4 regions of the Streptomyces sp. NBC_00483 genome follow, and region 2 is predicted to be linked to each of the others. Evidence: riboswitches for the same ligand, from Rfam matches in the RefSeq annotation. Region 2 holds a riboswitch; each other region holds the start of a gene.
What was found. Region 2 has a riboswitch for cyclic di-AMP ahead of OHA73_RS23600 (M23 family metallopeptidase). Riboswitches for the same ligand answer to the same signal wherever they lie in the genome.
Positions count from the first base shown of each region.

Region 1: it holds a riboswitch for cyclic di-AMP, as region 2 does, so the genes downstream of both, OHA73_RS36305 (LysM peptidoglycan-binding domain-containing M23 family metallopeptidase) here and OHA73_RS23600 (M23 family metallopeptidase) in region 2, are expected to answer to the same signal.
Region 3: it holds a riboswitch for cyclic di-AMP, as region 2 does, so the genes downstream of both, OHA73_RS26340 (C40 family peptidase) here and OHA73_RS23600 (M23 family metallopeptidase) in region 2, are expected to answer to the same signal.
Region 4: it holds a riboswitch for cyclic di-AMP, as region 2 does, so the genes downstream of both, OHA73_RS18780 (transglycosylase family protein) here and OHA73_RS23600 (M23 family metallopeptidase) in region 2, are expected to answer to the same signal.

Region 1 is NZ_CP107880.1:8,142,539-8,147,863, forward strand. Features, by position in the region: gene OHA73_RS36295 (ABC transporter permease) at 1-1,264, shown strand, start outside; gene OHA73_RS36300 (tyrosine-protein phosphatase) at 1,365-2,162, opposite strand; cyclic di-AMP (ydaO/yuaA leader) riboswitch at 2,546-2,716, shown strand; gene OHA73_RS36305 (LysM peptidoglycan-binding domain-containing M23 family metallopeptidase) at 2,720-3,502, shown strand; gene OHA73_RS36310 (SGNH/GDSL hydrolase family protein) at 3,676-4,503, shown strand; gene OHA73_RS36315 (TetR/AcrR family transcriptional regulator) at 4,546-5,184, opposite strand.
Region 2 is NZ_CP107880.1:5,270,302-5,275,626, reverse strand. Features, by position in the region: gene OHA73_RS23610 (PrsW family intramembrane metalloprotease) at 1-854, shown strand, start outside; gene OHA73_RS23605 (aldo/keto reductase) at 873-1,826, opposite strand; gene OHA73_RS23600 (M23 family metallopeptidase) at 1,961-3,013, opposite strand; cyclic di-AMP (ydaO/yuaA leader) riboswitch at 3,025-3,160, opposite strand; gene OHA73_RS23595 (PP2C family protein-serine/threonine phosphatase) at 3,404-4,465, opposite strand; tRNA gene OHA73_RS23590 (tRNA-Met) at 4,735-4,808, opposite strand; gene OHA73_RS23585 (alginate lyase family protein) at 4,894-5,325, opposite strand, start outside.
Region 3 is NZ_CP107880.1:5,841,277-5,846,601, reverse strand. Features, by position in the region: gene pcrA (DNA helicase PcrA) at 1-2,051, opposite strand, end outside; cyclic di-AMP (ydaO/yuaA leader) riboswitch at 2,280-2,431, shown strand; gene OHA73_RS26340 (C40 family peptidase) at 2,440-3,639, shown strand; gene OHA73_RS26335 (hypothetical protein) at 3,727-4,080, opposite strand; gene OHA73_RS26330 (C40 family peptidase) at 4,381-5,325, shown strand, end outside.
Region 4 is NZ_CP107880.1:4,258,216-4,263,540, forward strand. Features, by position in the region: gene eno (phosphopyruvate hydratase) at 46-1,326, opposite strand; gene OHA73_RS18780 (transglycosylase family protein) at 1,653-2,396, opposite strand; cyclic di-AMP (ydaO/yuaA leader) riboswitch at 2,401-2,558, opposite strand; gene OHA73_RS18785 (transglycosylase family protein) at 2,739-3,794, opposite strand; gene OHA73_RS18790 (cytochrome P450 family protein) at 3,938-5,233, opposite strand; gene OHA73_RS18795 (nucleoside triphosphate pyrophosphohydrolase) at 5,253-5,325, opposite strand, start outside.

The sequences.
Region 1 (5,325 bases), 2.9 Mb from region 2:
TACGGTGCTCGGGGTCGCGGCCCTCGGCGGCGGATCGGCGCTCGCCGGCGTCGCGGCCTCCACCGCCGGAGCCGACGCGGCGAACGCCTCGCTCGGCGTCGTCATGCTCTTCATGCTCGCCGTCTCGCTGCTCGGCCCGCTGGTGGCCCGGCTGTGCGCGGCGCTCTTCGGCCTACTGCTGCGCGGGGGAGGGGCCTCGGCCTCGCTGGCGGCCGCCAATTCCCGGTCGAATTCCCGGCGGTTGGCCTCCGCGATCACGCCGATCGTGCTGGCGATGGCCTTCGCCTCGACGCTGGTCTTCATGCACACGAGCGAGAGCAAGGTCTCCGCGGACCAGTTGCGCGAGGGCATCACGGCGGACCACGTCGTCACCAACCCGGCGGGCCTGCCCGCGGGCGCCGCCGACCGGGCCGCCCACGCTCCCGGCGTGGACGCGGCCGTGAGCCTGCTCGACACGCAGGTGCTCGTACCGGTCGACTCGGGCGGCGAGACGTCGTTGCAGGCAACGGCGACCCAGGGCATCTCGGGCTCCGGCGCCGAGCTGGCCAAGGTGCAGGACCTGGATGTGCGCGGCGGCAGCCTGGACCGCGTGGGCGCGGGCCGCATCGCCATCGACAAGACCCTTGCCACGGCGGCGAAGGTGAAGGTCGGCGACAAGCTGCCGCTCTACCTCCCCGACGGCACGAAGGCCCGCCCGGAAGTCGCCGCGGTCTACGGCCGGGGCCTCGGCCTGGCGGCGGTGACCATGGACCGCGCGTCCCTGGCCGGCCACGTCACCTCGGGCTTCGACGGCACGCTACTGGTGCGCGGCGGCGATGCCGAGCCGCTCACCGCACTGGGCAGGGTCACCGATGCCTCGGGCTATGCCGTCGCGCAGAGCGTGGACAGCGAACTGGGGGCCTGGTCCAACTACATGATGGCCGCGGTCCTGGGCGGCTTCGCCGCCGTCGCGGCGGTCAACACCCTGGTGATGACGGTCCTGGACCGCCGTCGCGAACTCACCGTGCTCCGCCTTGTCGGCTCCACGCGCCGCCAGGTGCTGCGGATGCTCCACTGGGAGAGCCTGCTGGTGTCGGCGGCGGGGGTGGCGCTCGGCACCACCATCGCGCTGATCACGCTGACCCCGATGATGCGCGGCATGACGGGGGAGTCCCCGTACATACCACCGCTGCTGTACGGCACGTTCGCCGCGAGCGCGGTGTGCCTCGGTCTGCTCGCCGTAACCCTCCCTGCCCGCGCGGCACTTCGCGACAGGGAGGGGTGACGTCGGGTCCGCGGCTCGGGCCCGGGGCCACGGCTCAGGCCCGGGCTTCGGTCGAGAGGGCGGTGGCGGGCCTCAGGTGCCGGGCCTCAGGTGCCGGGCCTCAGTCGAGAAGGCGCTCGCGCAGCCGCTCGCGCGTCGCCGAGGTGAGCTTCAGGCCCTCTTCGAGGTAGCGGTCCGTGCTGCCCCACAGTTCGTCGATCGTTTCGAGGCCCGCGTTGAGGTATTCGATGCGGGCGTCGAAGAGCGGGCTGAGCAGCTCCATGATCTCGGCGGAGTAGGCGTCCTTCGCGGTGGCGCTGCGGCGCACGTCGTAGCGGCGGTGCTTCTCGTTGGACTTGAGGTAGTCCGCCTCGATGGCGTCGCGCTCCACGCCCACCGCGAGCAGCGTCACCGCGATCGACAGGCCCGCGCGGTCCTTGCCCGCCGCGCAGTGCATCAGCGCGGGGAGGCCGTCCTCGGCGAGGGAGTGCAGCACGCGGCTGTGCTCGGCGGTGCGCTCCTTGATCATGGTGCGGTAGGAGTCCACGAGCCGGTTCGCCGCGCGGCCCTCGGAGAGGATCTGGCGGAGCTGGTCGATGTTGCCGTCGCGGACCATGGTCCAGAATTCGGCGCCGTCGGCCGGGTCGTTGAGCGGCAGGTTCAGATTGCGCACGCCGGGCAGTTCGACATCCGCGCCTTCCAGCTTCTGGTCCGCTGCGTTGCGGAAGTCGAAGACCGTGTGCAGACCGAGGGAGGAGAGGAAGGTCGAGTCCTCGGCCGTGGCGTGGGCGAGGTGACCGCTGCGGAACAGTACGCCCTGGCGCACGCGCCGGCCGTCCACGGTGGGCAGGCCGCCCACATCTCGGAAGTTGCGCACTCCGGTCAGCTCGGGCTCGGTGGACGGTGCGTGCTGCGTCACAGGGGCTCCTCCCAATCGGTGCACCGGCGTTGGGTCGCCGGCGGGCGCGCTCATGACGATACGACATCGGTTCCACAGGCAACCATCTGTCCGATTCGCCCCGTTCTGTATCAACTGTGCATGGATCGAAGGGGCTTGTGGGCGTGTGCGTGACCGGCTTCATGTTCGTGACGCTGCGTGCCGGGCGGCCCGGATTGCCTCCCCAGTGATCCCCGAAGGTATGGCGTTGGTAAAGCGAGAAATGTCGACGCAGGGTTACACAGGGAAGCCTCAGAAACCCAAGGAATTGCCGTCGCAGGTGAATTCGGGGTTTGTCGTCGCCATTGCCGTTCGCCTACGGTCACCAATCAATCCGGTCGGAACGCCTAGTCCTGCCGCCGCCCGGATTCCTTTCGACTACCCGTCACGGCAGGAGCGGGGGACCCACACGCACGACGCCGCGTAGGGATTTCCCGAAGCGGCTTGGGGTGAAGCCGTGCCCGTACCCCGGGCGCGGCCGGGCATCTCCAGCCCGAACCCGACAGCTCACCTCGTAGGCGACGGAGAGGAAATTCAGCATGCCCGCAAAGGGAAAGCACCGCCTTTCGACCTCCCAGCGCATCGCCCGTGTCGCCGCCGTCGCCTCCGCCGGTGGAGCCGCGCTCGCCCTGCCGCTGATGGGCGCCACCGGCGCGCAGGCCGCGACGTCCGGCGGTACCGCCGACGCCACGACGTACACCGTCAAGGCCGGTGACACGCTCTCGAAGATCGCCAAGGCGCAGGACGTCGACGGCGGCTGGAAGAAGCTCTACGAGGACAACAAGGACGCCGTCGGCTCCGACGCGGACCACCTCAAGATCGGCGTCAAGCTCGCCGTCGGCGGCGCGGCCGACAGCGACTCCGGCTCCGAGGGTGCGGCCACCGCCACGCAGGCGAGTGCCAAGACCACCGCCTCCGGCGACTACGCGGCGCCGGTCGACGGTGCCAAGGGCACGGGCTACGGCAGCTCCGGCTCCATGTGGTCCAGCGGCAGCCACACCGGCGCCGACTTCTCGGTGCCGACCGGCACCTCCGTGAAGGCGATCGCCGACGGCACCGTCGTCTCGACCGGCTCGGGCGGCGCGTACGGCAACGAGGTCGTCGTCGAGCACGCCGACGGCCACTTCTCCCAGTACGGCCACCTGTCCTCGATCGGCGTCGCCCAGGGCGACACCGTGACGGCCGGCCAGGAGATCGCCAAGTCCGGCGCGACGGGCAACGTCACGGGACCGCACCTGCACTTCGAGGTCCGCACCACCGCGGACTACGGCTCGGACATCGACCCGATCGCGTACCTGAGCGAGCACGGCGTGAACGCCTGAGGCATCTCGTAGCGGTCGCGACCGCTCGCTCACTTCGGCGCCCGGGGCTGTCCCCCGGGCGCCGAAGTGCGTTCCCGCGCTTATTCCCCAGGTGGCGAGTGGGTTATCTCACCACGCGTCAACCCCTGGCTACGGTCGCGTAGGTCACAGTCGAGGGTGAAAGATGTGTGGTCGTGGCAAACGAATCGAGAGCACTCACGGAGACACTCAACGGCACGATCCGGTCCTACGCGGCCGTGGGCGACAGCTTCACCGAAGGAGTCGGTGACCCCGGGCCCGACGGGAAGTTCGCGGGCTGGGCCGACCGGCTCGCCGTCCTCCTGGACGACCGCGTCCCCGAGGACACCTTCAAGTACGCGAACCTGGCCGTGCGCGGCAAGCTCCTCGACCAGGTCGTCGCGGACCAGGTCCCGAAGGCGGTCGAGCTCGCCCCCGACCTGGTGACCCTGGTCGCCGGCGGCAACGACATCATCCGCCCCGGCACCGACCCGGACGACGTGGCCGAACGCTTCGAGAAGGCCGTCGCCCGGCTCTCCGACGCCGTGGGCACCGTCATGGTGGCCACCGGCTTCGACACCCGTGACGTGGCCGTGCTCAAGCACCTGCGCGGCAAGATCGCCACGTACAACATGCATGTGCGGGCGATCGCCGACCGGCACGGCTGTCTGATGCTCGACCTGTGGTCCCTGAAGTCCATCCAGGACCGCAGGGCCTGGGACGACGACCGCCTCCACCTGTCGCCCGAGGGGCACACGCGGGTGGCGCTGCGCGCCGGTCAGGCGCTGGGCATCGACGTGCCGGCCGACCCCGAGCAGGCGTGGCCGCTGCTCCCGCCCCGCGGCACGTTCGAGGTGCGGCGCGACGACATGCACTGGGCGCGCGAGTTCCTGGTGCCGTGGATCGGGCGCCGGCTGCGAGGCGAGTCCTCCGGCGACCGGGTACAGGCGAAGGGCTTCGTGGACCCGCACGCGGTGAAGGCGCACCTGGAGGCGGCGTCCTGACGCGTTGAACCTCGGCGGTGCGGTGGCGCTGACGGCCTCCCGTCAGCGCCCCGCCCCGGTCAACTCCGCGCGCTCGAGCCCCAGTTCGCGGGCGAGCGCCTCATCCACCCACTCCTGCATACGGGCCCGCGAAACCGCGGCCGGCCTGGCGCGCCCGTCGTCGTATGCCGTCAGCTGCACGGCGAGCCCGTCGAGCAGCGCCGTGAGCCGCAGCGCCGCCGCCATCGGGTCGGGGCAGACGAACTCGCCCGCCACCACGCCCTCGGCGACCACCTCGGCGAGCGCCGCCTTCCACTGCCGGTCGAGGTCCCGCGTGACCTCCCGCAGCGCGGGCTCGCGCAGCGCCGCCGCCCAGCCCTCGATCCACAGCCGCCACCCCTTGGCCTGACCCGTCGGCGCGTACCAGCGCACCGCGGCGCGCAGCCGCTTCAGGGCCGTCGTGCGGCGACCGAGCAGCTTGCGCAGATGGGCCAGGTCGCTCTCGGCGGCGTGCGCGAACGCGGCCGCGACGAGCTTCTCCTTCGTCGAGAAGTGGTACAGCACCAGCGCGTTGCTCACGCCGAGCGCCGATGCCACGTCGGCGATGCGCACGGCGGCCACCCCGCGCACCTCGATCTGCTCGATGGCGGCCTTCAACAGCTCTTCGCGCCGCTCGGCCACGCTCAACCGGACTCTGGTCACGCCGCAAGCCTAGTTGTTCTCGGGTGTCGACTCGTTCACGTGCAGGACTCTTGACGCCTCGCAGTCGTACAGGTCACAGTCGCATCACGTTCCACTACTGACTGTCCGTTCAGTCAATAAGTCGGTCGGTCGGGGGTAAGC
Region 2 (5,325 bases):
TCGTCGACGGCGTCGTCATCGCCGGGGTCACCGCCACCGGCTTCGCGTTCACCGAGAACATCCTCTATCTCGGCAACGCCTTCGGCACCGACCAGCTCTCCGGCACCGGAGCCGGCCTGGCCTCGGTCACCGCGGCCACCTTCTTCGTGCGCATCGTGATGTCCCCGTTCGCACACCCCCTGTTCACCGTGCTCACCGGCATCGGCTTCGGTATCGCCGCCGCCATGGCACCGGGCCGCGGCCGACTGCGCCGGATGCTGCTCCCGTTCGCCGGGCTGCTCGCCGCGATGGGCATGCACGCGTTCTGGAACGGCTCGTCCTCGTTCGGCGAGTACGGCTTCTTCGCGGTGTACGCCGCGTTCATGGTGCCGGTGTTCGGCGTGCTCACCTGGCTCGCGGTGTACGTACGCCAGCGCGAACTGCGCACCATCCGCCAGGAGCTGCCCGCCTACGTCGCCGCGGGCTGGCTCGCCCCGCCGGAGCCGTTCGCGCTCGGCTCGCTCAAGGCGCGGCGCCTGGCCCGCGACTTCGCCACGCACTACGGCGGCCGGGCCGCCGCGACGGCGGTCGCCGAGTACGAGGACTTCGCGACGTCCCTCGCGCTCCTTCGCCACCGCGGCCGCAGGGGCAAAGCCGGCGCGGACTTCGTCGAACGGGAGCGGGCGCTGCTCGAAGCGCTGTGGGCGCGGCGCGACTACGCGCGCCCGGCGCTCGCGTACGGCTCCCAGATCGCGGCGCCGATGTGGCTGCCCCCGGTGTACGCGGGCCCACTCGCGCAGGGCCCCGCGTACACACAGGGCCCCACGTACACGCAGGACCCCGCGTACATCTACGACAACCCGTACCGCTACTGAGACGCGGCCGTCAGCCGGTTACTGAGACGCCGCCGTCAGCCGGTCGAGCTCCGCCTGCGTCAGCTCCACGTCCGCCACCGCGAGCAGCGCCGGGAGCTGGTCGACGATCCGCGCGGACGCGATCGGCGCCGCCACCGTGGGCTGCGCGGCGAGCCAGGCGAGGGCGACCGTCGCGATCTCGGCGTCGTGCGCCTGCGCGATCTCGTCGAGGGCGGTCAGGACCTTCTGGCCGCGCTCCGTCTCCAGGTACGCGCCGGCCTTCGCGGCGCGGGCGCTGTCCACCTGCTGCCCCGGCCGGTACTTGCCGGTAAGGAAGCCGGACGCGAGCGCGTAGTACGGCACGGCCCCGAGGCCCGCGCGGGCGGCGACGTCCTGCAGTTCACCCTCGTACGTGTCGCGCGAGACGAGGTTGTAGTGCGGCTGGAGCGCGACGTAACGGGCGAGGCCCTCGCGGTCGGAGAAGTCGAGGGAGGCCTGGAGGCGCTCGGCGGAGATGTTGGAGGCGGCGATGTGCCGTACCTTGCCCGCCTTCACCAGCTCGTCGAGGGCGCCGATGATCTCCTCGACCGGCACCTCGGGCTTGTCGTAGTGCGTGTAGTACAGGTCGATGTGGTCGGTGCCGAGGCGCTTCAGGGAGGCGTCGGCCGCGGCCTTGATGTTCGCGGCGGACAGGCCCTGGAACTCGGGGTGCTGGCTGCCCTTGGTGGCGATGACGACGTCGTCGCGGCGGCCGCGCGAGGCCAGCCACTTGCCGATGACGGTCTCCGACTCACCGCCCCGGTTGCCGTCCACCCACGCCGAGTACACATCGGCGGTGTCGATGAAGTTGCCGCCCGCGGCGACGTACGCGTCGAGCACCTCGAAGGACGTGGCCTCGTCGGCGGTCCAGCCGAACACGTTGCCCCCGAGGGACAGCGGGAAGACCTCGAGGTCGGAGGTGCCGAGCTTGCGCAGAGAGCGAGAGGAAGTCATGCCCCGCCTCAACACCCGCACGGAATAAGGTATTCCGCGATCACACCGGAGATTGCCCTAAGAACCCCAGGAGTGGGCAAACCGGCAGCCCTGACGTCGGGGGGTGAGCGCCAGGACCGCCGGAGCTCATGTGCTCAGGGGGTGAGGCCCTTGTCGCGCAGCCACGGCGCCGGGTCGACCCCGGTGGACTGCCCGTCGGGGTGGACCTCCAGGTGGAGGTGCGGCCCGGTGACGTTGCCCGTGGCGCCCACGCGGCCGATGACATCGCCCGTCGAGACCTTCTGGCCCGCGCTGACATTGAGCGAGGACTGGTGGCAGAACCACAGCTCGGTGCCGTCGTCGAGGGTGAGGATCGTGCGGTAGCCGTACGCGCCCGCCCAGCCGGCCTCCGTGATCGTGCCGGAGTGGATGGCGCGGATCGGCGTACCGGTGGAGGCCGCGAAGTCGAGGCCCGTGTGGTAGCCGGAGGACCACATGGAGCCGGGCTGACCGAAGGTGCCGGTGAGCGTGTACGAGGCGACCGGGAGCTTGAAGCTCTTGGCGAGCTTGGCGAGACGCTCGGCCTCCGCCTTGCGGCGGGCCTCCGCCTCGGCCTTCTTCTTCGCCGCGAGCTCCTTGGCCTTGGCCACGTCCTGCTTGGCCTCGGCCTCGGCGGCCGCCTGCTTCGCGGCGGCCTCCTCAGCGGCCTGCTTCGCGGTGGCGTCGGCCGCGTCCTGCTGCGTCTCGGCCTGCTGCATGATGCGGGCCCGCAGCGCCTCGCCGGCGCCGGTCTGCCCGTCGGCGGCCTCGGCCTGAGTGATACCGGCGCCGCTCAGCGGGGAGGCCGTGGCGCCTGAGTCGGAATCGGAGTCCGAGCCGTCGGATATCAGCGAGCCCACGCCCGGCAGCGACTTGGCCTCGGGCAGCGAGTCCTTGACCGCGGACAGGTCGGGCATGGAGATGTGGACCGGCGGCTTGCCGCCCTGTGCGGTGGCGATGCCGCCCGCACCGACGGCGGCGACCACGCCGACGCCGAGAACAGTGGAGCTGCGAGCGAATCCACCACGGCGGCGGGCTACGCGATGCCTGCCGCGGACGGGAGCGATGGACTCCTCGGTGGGGTTCCACTCCTCCCAGGTCTCCTGCTCGACGCCGGAGTCGTCTTCGGGGCCGTAGAAGAAGTTGGGGGCAGGCCGGTTCGACGCCACGGGGGCGCTCTCCTTTCCTTCCTTCTCGCCTACCGGGTTAGCTGACGGGTTCGGAGCAGGAAGGTCTCCTACGAACACCAAAGGTGTCCGATTCACCCCAAGTTGATGGTTCCCCGGTTCCCTTGCGGGATTAAGCGTGTGCGCACGGAGCCATCTCTTGTGACGGCTGGGACGACCGCGCTGCGTTATCGAACGTTAATAGACAGCAGACAGTAATTCCAAGCGCTTCCCACTGATCGTTCACGACTCTGGCCAGGACTTATCGGGACATGAGGGGGCGGAATCGGGCGAGTTGATCGCATGTCGCAAACGTCCACGCAACTGATGGTGCGTCAATTGTTATGCGGAGCGACGCCGTTCGACTACCTCTGGTAACAACGATCAAGGAACTCAGCCGCGCCGCACGGCGAGCAGCGCCATGTCGTCCTTCGTCCCGTCGCCCGTGTGCGCGCGCACCTCGACGGCGAGGGCCGCGAGGAGTTCCTCGGGCCCCGGGAAGACGCGCCCGGAGAGCCGGACCGCCGGATCGTAGAAGCGGCCGCTCGGGTCGCGCGCCTCGGAGAGCCCGTCGGTGTAGAGCAGCAGCGTCGCCGCGGACGGGAACGCCGCCTCGACGGCCCGGTCGGGCCAGCTGCCGAGTTCGCTCATGCCGAGCGGCAGCGCCGCCTGGCACGGATCGAGTGCGCGTACGGTGCCGTCGCCGAGCAGCAACAGCGGGCTGGGGTGGCCGCGGTTGAGGACGCGGACGAGCTCGACGCCGTGCGGGATCTCGGCGAGCACCGCGGTGGTGAAGCCCTCGAAGTCGTCGATGCCGCTGCGCCGGGTGCCCTCGCGGGCCAGGGCACGCTCAAGGCGCTGGGCGACCGCCTCCAGGGAGCCCTCCTGCTCGGCGGCCTCCCGGAACGCGCCGATGACGACGGCGACCGCGGCGACCGCGCCCATGCCCTTGCCGCGCACGTCGCCGACGATGATCCGGATGCCGTGCGGGGTGTCCTGGACCGCGTACAGATCACCGCCGATGAACGCGCCTTCCTGCGCCGCCTCGTAGCGCGCCGCGATCACGAAGCCGCCGAGTCGCCGGGCCGGTTCGGGCAGCACCGCCAACTGCGCGGCCTGCGCGATCTCACGGGCGGAGGCCAGCTGCTCGTAACTTCGGTAGACGATCCGGTTGAGCAGACAGGCCAGCAGGCAGACGGTGGCCACGGTGACGATCTCGGTGACGAACACCGAGTCGAGGTTCTCCGTGAAGCGCAGGTGCACGGCGGTGATCGCGCCGATCGACACCACGCCGACCAGGATCGTCGCGCCGAGCGAGAAGAACGGTGCGGCCACCAGCGGCGCCGCGCTGAACAAGGGGGCGCCGGGGAAGCCGCTGGGAGTGACGTACTCGTAGACCGCGCCGCCGATGACGAGCAGCAGGGGCAGCAGCCGCAGGAAGAGCCGGACGCTCACGTTCTCGGAGCCGTGCCGCCTCCGTCTCCCGCCGGTACCTCCTGTTCGCTTCCCCACCACTCGTCTCCTGCCGTTCCCTGCCAGCTTCCGGCGTCTCACCAAGAGTTCCTGCACGGGGACGCCGGGGCGAGCAGGACTGGGCCGTACGGGTGGGGAAAGTGACGTGCGCAACACCGGCGGTACAGGGGTGCCACGGGGTGGCACAGCGGCATCGCGGCAGAAAAAAACCGAGGCCGGAATCTCGATGAGATTCCGGCCTCGGCCTTCAGTAGCGGGGACAGGATTTGAACCTGCGACCTCTGGGTTATGAGCCCAGCGAGCTACCGAGCTGCTCCACCCCGCGCCGTTGTGTTCACAACTCTACGCCATCAGGGGGAGAGAACGCGAATCGCTTCCCACGAGGCCCACGCGGCGACCCACGCCACGGCTCACGCGGCGGCGTGTGTGAGCGTCTCCCACGCCACGAACAGGTCGTCCGTCCCCTCGGGACGCTGCTTGTGGGTGAGCTTCTCGGTCTGCGGGAGGTCCATCTTCAGCCGTCCCTTCAAGTGCTGAAGGCCCACCTCCGTGTCGGGCCCCATGTCCCGCTGCACCTTCCCGCCGCACAGCCAGGACGGGGCCTTGGTGCCCAGCTGGTACTTCGAGTGCAGTTCGAGCGCGGCGGCGAGCCGGTCCTTCACCTCCCCGTACAGGTCGACGCCCTGGTGCCAGGCGGTCTCCGCCATGTGGGAGGTGGCGGCGAGGGAGTAGCTGGCGTGCTTGAAGTTGCGGCAGGTCTCCTGGGCGAGCCCGTCCTTGAAGGTCCTCTGCCCGAACCAGTACGTCTGCAGTTCCTTCGGGGTGTCGATGCCGCTGCCCTT
Region 3 (5,325 bases), 570 kb from region 2:
TCCTCCTCCAGCTCCTTGGCCTGGCCGAGGGAGCGCATGTGCGGGAAGACGCCGTCCTCCAGGCCGGTGAGGAAGACGACCGGGAACTCCAGGCCCTTGGCGGTGTGCAGGGTCATCAGCGTGATGACGCCGCTGCCGTCGTCGTCCTCGTCGGGGATCTGGTCGGAGTCGGCGACGAGCGCGACGCGCTCCAGGAAGTCGGAGAGCCCCCCGCCGCCCGTCTCGGACTCGCCCTCCGCCGTGTCCTCGCCCGCGGCGGACTCCTGCTCGAACTCCAGGGCCACGGCGGCGAGTTCCTGGAGGTTCTCGATGCGGGTCTCGTCCTGCGGGTCGGTGGAGGCCTGCAACTCGGCGAGATACCCCGTCCGTTCGAGGATGGCCTCCAGGACCGTGGCCGGGCCCGCGCCCGACTCCACGATCGTGCGGAGGTCCTCCATCAGCGTGTTGAACCGCTTCACGGCGTTCGTCGAGCGGGCCGCCATCCCGTACGCCTCGTCGACGCGGCGCAGCGCCTGCGGGAAGGAGATCTTCTCGCGCTGGGAGAGCGCGTCGATCATCGCTTCGGCGCGGTCGCCGATGCCGCGCTTGGGCACGTTGAGGATGCGGCGCAGCGGCACCGAGTCCTCGGGGTTGGACAGCACGCGCAGATAGGCCAGGACGTCCCTGACCTCCTTGCGCTCGTAGAAGCGGACGCCGCCGACGACCTTGTAGGGCAGGCCGGTGCGGATGAAGATCTCTTCGAAGACACGGGACTGCGCGTTCGTCCGGTAGAAGATCGCCACGTCGCCCGCCAGCGCGTCGCCCGCGTCGGTGAGCCGGTCGATCTCGTCGGCGATGAACTGGGCCTCGTCGTGCTCGGTGTCCGCGACGTAGCCGGTGATCTGGGCGCCGGGCCCCTCGTTGGTCCACAGGTTCTTGGGCCGACGCGACTCGTTGCGCTCGATGACCGCGTTCGCCGCGCTGAGGATCGTCTGCGTGGAGCGGTAGTTCTGCTCCAGGAGGATCGTCTTCGCGTTGGGGTAGTCGTCCTCGAAGTCGAGGATGTTACGGATCGTGGCGCCGCGGAACGCGTAGATCGACTGGTCCGCGTCACCCACGACGCACAGCTCGGCCGGGTCCGCGTCCTCGCCCTCGGTGGGGCCGACCAGCTCGCGCACCAGCGCGTACTGCGCGTGGTTCGTGTCCTGGTACTCGTCGACCATGACGTGGCGGAAGCGGCGGCGGTAGTGCTCGGCGACGTCCGGGAACGCGCGCAGCATGTTCACCGTCGTCATGATCAGGTCGTCGAAGTCCAGCGCGTTCGCCTCGCGCAGGCGCGCCTGGTACATCGCGTAGGCCTGGGCGAGGGTCTTCTCGAAGCCGTCGGCCGCGGTCGCCGCGAAGTCCTCCTCGTCGATCAGCTCGTTCTTGAGATTGCTGATCTTGGCGCTGAAGGACTTCGGCGGGAACTTCTTCGGGTCCAGGTCGAGGTCGCGGCAGACGAGCGCCATGAGCCGCTTGCTGTCGGCGGCGTCGTAGATCGAGAAGGAGGACGTGAAGCCCAGCTTCTTGCTCTCCCGGCGCAGGATGCGGACGCAGGCGCTGTGGAACGTGGAGACCCACATGGCGTTCGCGCGCGGGCCCACGAGGTCCTCGACGCGCTCCTTCATCTCGCCCGCGGCCTTGTTCGTGAACGTGATCGCGAGGATCTGGCCGGGGTGCACTTCGCGCTCGGCGAGCAGGTACGCGATGCGGTGCGTGAGGACGCGGGTCTTGCCGGATCCGGCGCCCGCGACGATGAGCAGCGGGGTGCCGCCGTGCGTGACGGCCGCCTGCTGGTTCTCGTTCAGCCCCTCCAGGAGGGTGGCCGCGCTCAGGACCGGGCGCGGGGCGCCGTCCCGGTAGTGCGTGTCCCTGTCTTCGGGCGCGCCGAGCCTCCCGCCGAACAGGTCGTCCGGCATCGGCTCCGGTGCCCCGTCGTCGTACTCGGGGTCCGGAGGCGGCGGCGGGGGCTCCTCCGCACCGTTCTTCTGGAGGCCGGTCAGGAAGCTGTCGTCAAAGAGGCTGCTCATCGCTCTCCGAGTCTAGGCCGCCCCACTGACAACCCGTGGCTGCCTTCGGAACTCCAAGGGCCCTGCTCCGAACTCCATGGGCTCTCCTCGGAACTCCGAGGGCCCTCCAGAGGCCAGATCACGAAAATGTATCGGGCATATCGAACATCAACCTTCACAGCAGCCACACGAGTTGGCTACGGTGCAGCCGGGCAGCCCGTCCCCCCGCCCGCGGATGTCGCGGCGAACGGGCAGCCCCCGCTGAGTTCCGTACGCCGTAAGGCAGGGAACCGGGGACCCAACCGACCTTGGGGTGAATCGGTCAGCCGACCGTAGGGCAGCCTTCCGCGTACCACGCCCGAACCCGACAGCTAACCCGGTAGGCGGAGGACGGAAGGAGTCGCCTGCCTTGGCGTCGCACCGCAAGCCCCGCAGCCGTTCCCGGATCACCGGCGGCCTTCGCACGACCCCCGCGGTCGGCATCACCACCGCCGCCCTCACCTCCGTGGCACTGCTCTCGCAGACGGCACAGGCCGCGCCCGCGCAGCCGTCGTCCAAGCCGCGCCTCGAAGAGGTCCAGCAGAAGGTCGACACCCTGTACCGGCAGGCCGAGGTCGCCACCCAGAAGTACAACGGGGTGAAGGAGCGGACCGACTCCAAGAAGCAGCAGGTCGACAAGCTCCTCGACGATGTCGCCCAGCGCACCGACGACATGAACACGGCCCGCCAGAAGCTCGGCAGATACGCCGCCGAGCAGTACCGCTCGGGCGCGGTCAGCGACACCGCGACCATGTTCCTCGCGGACGACCCGGAGGACTACTTCTCGCAGCGCCAGCTGATGAGCCGGCTCACCGACGAGCAGAAGAAGTCGGTCGACGACTATCAGGCGCAGGCGCGCGAGACCGCGAAGAAGCGCACCGAGGCGCAGTCGAGCCTCCAGGACCTCACCGAGTCGCAGACCGAGCTGAGGTCGACGAAGGAGACCGTCCAGACGAAGCTCTCCGACGCGCGCAAGCTGCTGGCCGACCTGACGGCCAAGGAGAAGGCGCGGCTCGCGGCGATCCAGAAGGCCAAGGAGGAGGCGGCCCGCAAGAAGGCCGCCGAGCTGGCCGCCAAGCAGAAGGCCGCGGAGGCGAAGCGGAAGGCGGCCGAGGAGGCCGCGCAGAAGGAGCAGGAGTCGTCCGGCTCCTCGGGCTCGGGTTCCTCGGGCTCCTCCGGCTCCGGTTCCTCTTCCTCGGACGCCTCGTACGCCACGAAGGCCGCGCAGGCGCTCGCGTTCGCCAAGTCGCAGGAGGGCAAGCCGTACGTGTGGGGCGCCACGGGCCCGGACTCGTACGACTGCTCGGGCCTGACGCAGGCGGCGTGGAAGTCCGCGGGGATCTCGCTGCCCCGGACGACCTGGGACCAGGTCGAGGTCGGCAAGACGGTGCCGCTCTCCGACATCCAACCCGGTGACCTGGTGTTCTTCTACGACGACATCAGCCACGTGGGCCTCTACATGGGCGACGGCATGATGGTCCACGCGCCGAAGCCGGGCGCGGTCGTGCGCGAGGAGTCGATCTACTACGACGGCACGTCGTCGATCCACAGCGTGGTGCGGCCGGCCTGACCCCACACAGAAGGGCCCGGCAGGTGCGACCTGCCGGGCCCTTCTGTACGTCTTGGTACGCGCTTGTACGTCTTGGTACGCGCTCGCTCAGGTCCAGAGCACCGCGATGAAGATGTTGACGACGGTGAGCGCGCCGACCGTGATGAAGAGGCCCTTCTCCGCCTTCTCCTCGTCCCGCTTCACGTAGACGATGCCGAGGATCACGATCAGGAGCGCGAGCTTCACGCCGATCTTGATGTTGTTCACGGTGCTGCCGTCGGCCTGGTTGAGGCCGACCAGGGCGACGCCGGTCACCAGCATGGTCAGGGCGCCGTGCAGCATCGCCTTGTTGAAGCGGGCCGCGCCCTCCTTCATCGCCGACATCTGCGTGAGGAAGCCGCCGAGCAGCGAGGCGATGCCGATGATGTGCAGGCCGACGAAGAGGTGGATGAGTACGTCCATGGCTCGGAGCCTAACCGGACGCCCATGGCCCACTACGGGCACCCCTTTGCCACTCTGTTATCACTCTCCGCCACCATCCGTAACAAACAGGCCAGTTGCGAACAATCCGACACCAACCCGTTACGCAGAGGTTTAGCGTCCTTCCTCAGGTGACCGGCTCCCCACCGCCGCCCGGGCCAGGGGCGGCAGTCGGACACCCCGCCGAGAAAGGTCCGGCGGCGGCCCGCTCCCCTGTGCGGGCCGCCGCCGGACGCGCGACCGGGGGCCGTGCGATGCGTACGGCGCCCAGAGGAGGACCTTGTGCCGGCAGCTCATCGAAAGCCCCGACCGCGTTCGCTCCGCGGTGGGGGCACGGCCCGCACCGCGGCCACGCTCGCCCTCGCTTCCGCGGCCACCGTCACCGCCCTCGATGGCGGGGCGGCGCACGCGGAGCCCGAGCTCGGCCCCGCACAGGTGCGGGCCAAGGTCGACAAGCTGTACCAGGAGGCGGAGGTCGCCACCCAGAAGTACAACGGGGCGAAGGAGAAGGCGGACGGGGCGCGGAAGAAGGTGGACGCCCTCCAGGACGAGGCGTCCCGGCGCACCGAATCGCTCAACTCCCAGCGGGAGAAGCTGGGTTCGGTCGCGGCCTCCCAGTACCGCACGGGAGGCGTGGACCCGTCGGTCCAGCTGCTCCTCTCCTCCTCCCCCGACGCCTATCTCGACAAGGCGTCCCTCACGGAGCGCGTCGGCGCGCGGCAGGCCGCCGCGGTCACCCGCGTACAGGGCGAACTCCGCGAGATCGACCAGCTGCGCGGCGACGCCGACGGCACGCTCTCCGAACTGCGCGCCAAGAAGGCCGAGTTGGAGGACAACAAGAAGAAGGTGAAGCGAAAACTCGCGGAGGCCCGGCGCCTCCTCGACCGCCTCACCCCTGAGGAGCGCACCGCCACCCCCGCGACGAGCGAGCGCTCCTCCCGCTCGGCGGAACGCGCCGACCTCTCCCAGGCGCCCAACTCCCGCGCCAAGGAGGCGATCTCCTTCGCGTACGGCGCACTGGGCAGCCCCTACGTATGGGGCGCCACAGGGCCCTCCTCCTTCGACTGCTCGGGCCTGACGATGGCCGCGTACAAGGCGGCCGGGGTCTCACTCCCCCGCACGACGTACTCCCAGATCGACGCGGGCCCTCGTATCCCGAAGTCCCAACTCCAGCCGGGCGATCTGGTCTTCTTCTACTCCTCGATCAGCCACGTGGGCCTCTACATC
Region 4 (5,325 bases), 1.0 Mb from region 2:
CGGGACCGAGTGCGGGGACGTACGTAACTGCTACCTCAGTGAGGCTCAGCCCTTGAAGCGCGGGAAGGCCGAACGGCCGGCGTAGACCGCCGCGTCGTCCAGGATCTCCTCGATGCGCAGGAGCTGGTTGTACTTGGCGACGCGCTCGGAGCGGGCCGGGGCGCCGGTCTTGATCTGGCCGCAGTTGGTGGCGACGGCGAGGTCGGCGATGGTGACGTCCTCGGTCTCGCCGGAGCGGTGCGACATCATGCACTTGAAGCCGTTGCGCTGCGCGAGCTCGACGGCGTCCAGGGTCTCGGTCAGCGAACCGATCTGGTTCACCTTCACGAGCAGGGCGTTCGCCGAGTTCTCCTCGATGCCGCGGGCCAGGCGCTCCGGGTTGGTGACGAAGAGGTCGTCGCCGACGAGCTGGACCTTGTCGCCCAGCTTCTCGGTGATGACGTTCCAGCCGGCCCAGTCGTCCTCGTACAGCGGGTCCTCGATGGAGACGAGCGGGTACGCGGAGACGAGCTCCTCGTAGTACTCCGTCATCTCGGCGGCGGAGCGCTCCTTGCCCTCGAACTGGTACTTGCCGTCCTTGTAGAACTCGGAGGCGGCGACGTCCAGCGCGAGCGCGATCTGCTGGCCGGGAACGTAACCGGCCTCCTTGATCGCCTCAAGGATGAGGTCCAGGGCGGCACGGTTGGAGTCGAGGTTCGGCGCGAAGCCGCCCTCGTCGCCGAGGCCGGTGGCCAGGCCCTTGCTCTTCAGGACCTTCTTCAGCGTGTGGTAGACCTCGGCGCCCCAGCGAAGGGCCTCGGAGAAGGACTCCGCGCCGATCGGGGCGATCATGAACTCCTGGATGTCGACGTTGGAGTCGGCGTGCGACCCACCGTTCAGGATGTTCATCATCGGGACGGGCAGCAGGTGCGCGTTCGGACCACCGAGGTAGCGGAACAGCGGCAGGTCGGAGGCCTCGGAAGCGGCGTGCGCGACGGCGAGCGAGACGCCGAGGATCGCGTTGGCGCCGAGCGAGCCCTTGTTGTCGGTCGCGTCCAGGTCGAACATCGCCTGGTCGATCAGGCGCTGCTCGGTGGCGTCGTAACCGACCAGCTCCGGGCCGATCTGCTCGATGACGGCGAGGACGGCCTTCTCGACACCCTTGCCGAGGTAACGGTTGGGGTCACCGTCACGGAGTTCGATGGCCTCGAAGGCACCGGTGGAGGCACCCGACGGGACGGCGGCACGGCCGGTGCTCCCGTCGTCGAGGCCGACCTCGACCTCGACCGTGGGGTTGCCTCGGGAGTCCAGGATTTCCCGGGCTACGACGACGTCGATGGACGGCACGAGCATCTCCTTCTTGGATGTGACGCAGGCTATGCGGGCGGCTGCTTGGTACGTGGTCCCGCACCCCTGAGCGTAACCGGCTCGCGGGCATCGGCCATCCGAACGCCCGCCTCGTGGACAACGCCGATAGCGAAATGTTCCTTAACTGAACAAAAACAGCGACCTCCGCCCCGGCTGTGCCGGGACGGAGGTCGCCGAAGTGAGCGACCCGTGGGGACGGGGTGCGGCGGGGCTCGGCGTCCGCCGATGCCGAGCCCGTACCTGACGGCCTGGGAGGGCCTGGGGTGGTCCTGTGCGGACCGGTGGTCCTCTGCGGACCGGACGTCTTAGCTGAGGTGCAGCTGCTGACCCGGGTAGATCAGGTTGGCGTCCTTGACGATGTCCTTGTTCTTCTGGAACAGCTGCTGCCAGGTCGTGTCGTGCGCCTCGGCGATCTTGCTGAGGGTGTCACCGGACTTGACCTTGTACTCGCCGTCACCCTTCTCGACCTTGTTGCCGGTCGGGGTGGTGACGGTGTCCTGCTTCGGAGCCGCCTCCTGCTTCGGGGCCTCCTGCTTCGGGGCCTCCTGCTTCGGCTGCTCGCGCTGCTCGGAGCGGTCGGCACGCTGCTGCGTGTCCTGCTGCTGCGTGCTCTGGGTGTCCTGCTTCTGGGTGTCCTGCTGCTGCGAGGACGAGTCGTCGGCGCCACCCTCGTTCGGGGTGGAGGACAGGCCCGAGCCGCAGTTCGGCCAGGCACCGTTGCCCTGGGAGGCGAGGACCTTCTCGCCGACGGCTATCTGCTGGGCCTTGGAGGCCTGGTCGGCGGAGGAGGCGTACTGGTCGCCGCCGTAGGCGGACCAGGTGGAGGACGAGAACTGGAGGCCGCCGTAGAAACCGTTGCCGGTGTTCGTGGACCAGTTGCCACCGGACTCGCACTGCGCGACCTGGTCCCACTCGGACGTGGTCGCGGCGGAGGCGGACGTCGCACCCATCAGCGGCACGGCGACGGCGGCAGCGGCGACACCGCCGAGCGTGGCGACGCGGACGGCCTTGGACGGGCGGCGGTGCTTGTTCTTGCCGGAAAACAGCATGGAGATATCTCCTCACCGACGCCTGCGAGGTGAGCTGTCGGGTTCGGGCCAGTGAGTGCCCGGCAGACGCATCCTTGTGCGCTGCTTAACCCCAAGCCCGTCCGGTCTCCCGGAAGGGCACTTACCTGGGTCCCCCGCTCCTGCCTACGGCGCATACGCGTCGACTGTTCCCGTACGGACGTTGGCAGGATTCGGCGTGACGTCCATCGGGGCCCGCTGAAGCGAGCGGTCACGAACGTAAGCGGTCGATCCGTCCGATTTCAAAGTCGATCAGGGGCTTTGAGACCCATGTCTCACTTGATCAATATCGGACAAAGCCCCTTCAACCGCCCCGAACTCCCGCTACTTTTTGTCCGATCCGTCCCCAAGATCCAGGCTCTGACCAGGAAGGATGAGGTCTGGGTCGGTACCGACCGTCTCCTTGTTCCGCTCGTAGAGCGCATCCCATCCGCCGTGCACGTCCTGGGCCTTCGCGATGTCCCAGAGGTTGTCGCCGGCGTGCACCTTGTACGTGTCGCCGTCGCGCTTGTCGTCGCGCGAGGCGTGACGCCCCTCTCCCGTACGGGAGTCGGAGCCGCCCTCGTCGGCGCGGTCGCCGCGGTGGCGGCCCGACGTGGCGCTGTCCTGCGTCTCGCCGGAGGGCGAGGCGGACGGCGGGGCCGTCTCGGAGGCGGCGTCGTCAGAAGGCGCGTGGGACTTGTCACTTGAAGAGGTCGAGGACTCCTCGGCCTTGTTACCGGAGGTATCGCCCGACTCGTCCGCCGAGGCCTTGTCCGACGCGTCGGAGCCCTCCGCCTCGTCGTGACCCTTGTCTCCCGAATCCGCCGATTCGGTCGAGTCGCCCGGATCGCTCGATTCGCTCGAATCCGTCGCGTCCGTGGAGCCCGCCTTGTCGGCGTCCTCGTCGGCGCTCTTGTCGCCACCCTCGTCCGACTTGCTGTCGGCATCGGTGTCGGACGAAGCGGAGGACTCGGACGGCTGCGGCGACGCGGACACGCCCGGGTCGACGTCCGCCGAGTCGTCGTCCTTGGTGAGGTCGGCGGTGAGCGAGCACATCGGCCAGGCGCTCACGCCCTTGTCGTCAAGAACCTTCTCGGCAACGGATATCTGCTGCGAGCGGCTGGCCTGGTCGGCACGCGGGGCGTAGTCGAGCCCCCCGTACTCCTCCCATCTCTCCTGCGTGAACTGGAGTCCGCCGTAGTAGCCGTTACCGGCGTCCAGGCTCCACTGCCCACCGCTCTCGCACTCGGCGAGCTTGTCCCACGCCTGCGTGGTCGCGGCGCTCGCGCCGCTCGCGGCGAACAGCGGGATCGCGATGGCGCTGCCGGCGACCCCGGCGGCGACGACGAGAGCAGGGGCCTGACGGGGGCGACGGTGACGACCGTTCCCGGAGAGCATGCGTTTGCCTTTCGCGAGACTGATGCTGCTACGCGCGACGGGTAGTGCAAGTGGTGCGAGTTGTGCATGTGTCGCGATGATCCGTGAACGTAGCGGCACTCGAACGCCTGTCACAAGTCGATGCAGCGTAGATCACGTGAAAGTCACAGTGTTGACGGTCCGTCAGCTGACCCGTCGGTTCCGGTGGGGATCTGACGCGGGGTGAACTCCACCGGGAGCGTGCGCAGTCCGCGCATGATGAGGCCGCCGCGCCACCGCAAATCGGTAGGTTCCACCGCAAGTCGCAGGTCCGGGAGGCGGGTCAGGAGGGTGGCGAGGGCGGTCTGTCCCTCCAGGCGGGCGAGCGGGGCGCCGAGGCAGTAGTGGATGCCGTGTCCGTAGCCGAGGTGCTGGTTGTCGCGGCGGGAGAGGTCGAGGGTGTCGGGTTCTGTGAAGCGCGCCGGGTCGCGGTCGGCGGCGGCGAGCACGACGAGGACCGGGTCGCCCACGCCGATCTCCTGGCCGCCGATGGTCAGCGGCTCCCTGGCGAAGCGCCACGTGGCCATCTCCACCGGGCCGTCGAAGCGCAGCAGTTCCTCGATCCCGGTCGCCAACAGCCCCGTCTCCCCCGCCGCGATCGACCTCTGCAGGCGCTCACGCTGGTCGGGGTGTGTGAGCAGGGCGTACGTGCCATTGCCGATCAGGTTGACCGTAGTTTCAAAACCGGCGAAGAGCAGCACGAAACACATGGCCGCCACCTCGTTCTCCGTGAGGTGTTCGCCGTGGTCGGAGGCGCGGATCAGCTCGGAGATCAGGTCGTCGGTGAGGTCGCCGCGCTTGCGGTGGATCAGCTCCACCAGGTACGCGCGGATCCGCTTCACCGCGCGTCCCACCCCGCCGCGCGGTCCACCGCCGTGGCGGATCATCATGCCTGCCCACTCGCGGAAGTCGTCCTGGTCCTCGCGGGGGACGCCGAGCAGGTCGCAGATGGCGTAGATGGGGAGGGGGAAGGCGAAGTCGTGGATGAGGTCGGCTTCGCCCTTGGCCGCGAAGGCGTCGATGAGGTCGTCCGTCAACTGCTGGACGCGCGGCGCGAATTCGGCGACCCGGCGTGGGGTGAACGCCTTCGAGACGAGGCGGCGCAGGCGGGTGTGGTCCGGCGGGTCGATGTTGAGGAGATGGGTCGTCAGCTCGGCCTGGCGTTCGCCGGGGATGCCCGTCTTGCCCTTGGCGGGGCTCCGCTCGTCGTGGTGGTCCGCGTTCTTGCTGAGCCGTTGGTCGGCGAGCGCCTGGCGGGCGTCCGCGTACCGGGTGACCAGCCAGGCCTCGACGCCGCTCGGCAGCGTGGTGCGGTGCACGGGGGCGTGCTCGCGCAGCCAGGCGTAGGCGGGGTACGGGTTGCTTGCGAACTCCCAGCTGAAGAGTTCGGGGGCGCTGGAGGGGGTGGGGCTCTCGGTCACCACCCGACCGTAGCCGCCCCTACTGGTCGGTGAGCCCCTCGGTGGTCCGCACCGCATCACGGTAGGCGCGGGCGGCGGCTCTGAGCGCCGCC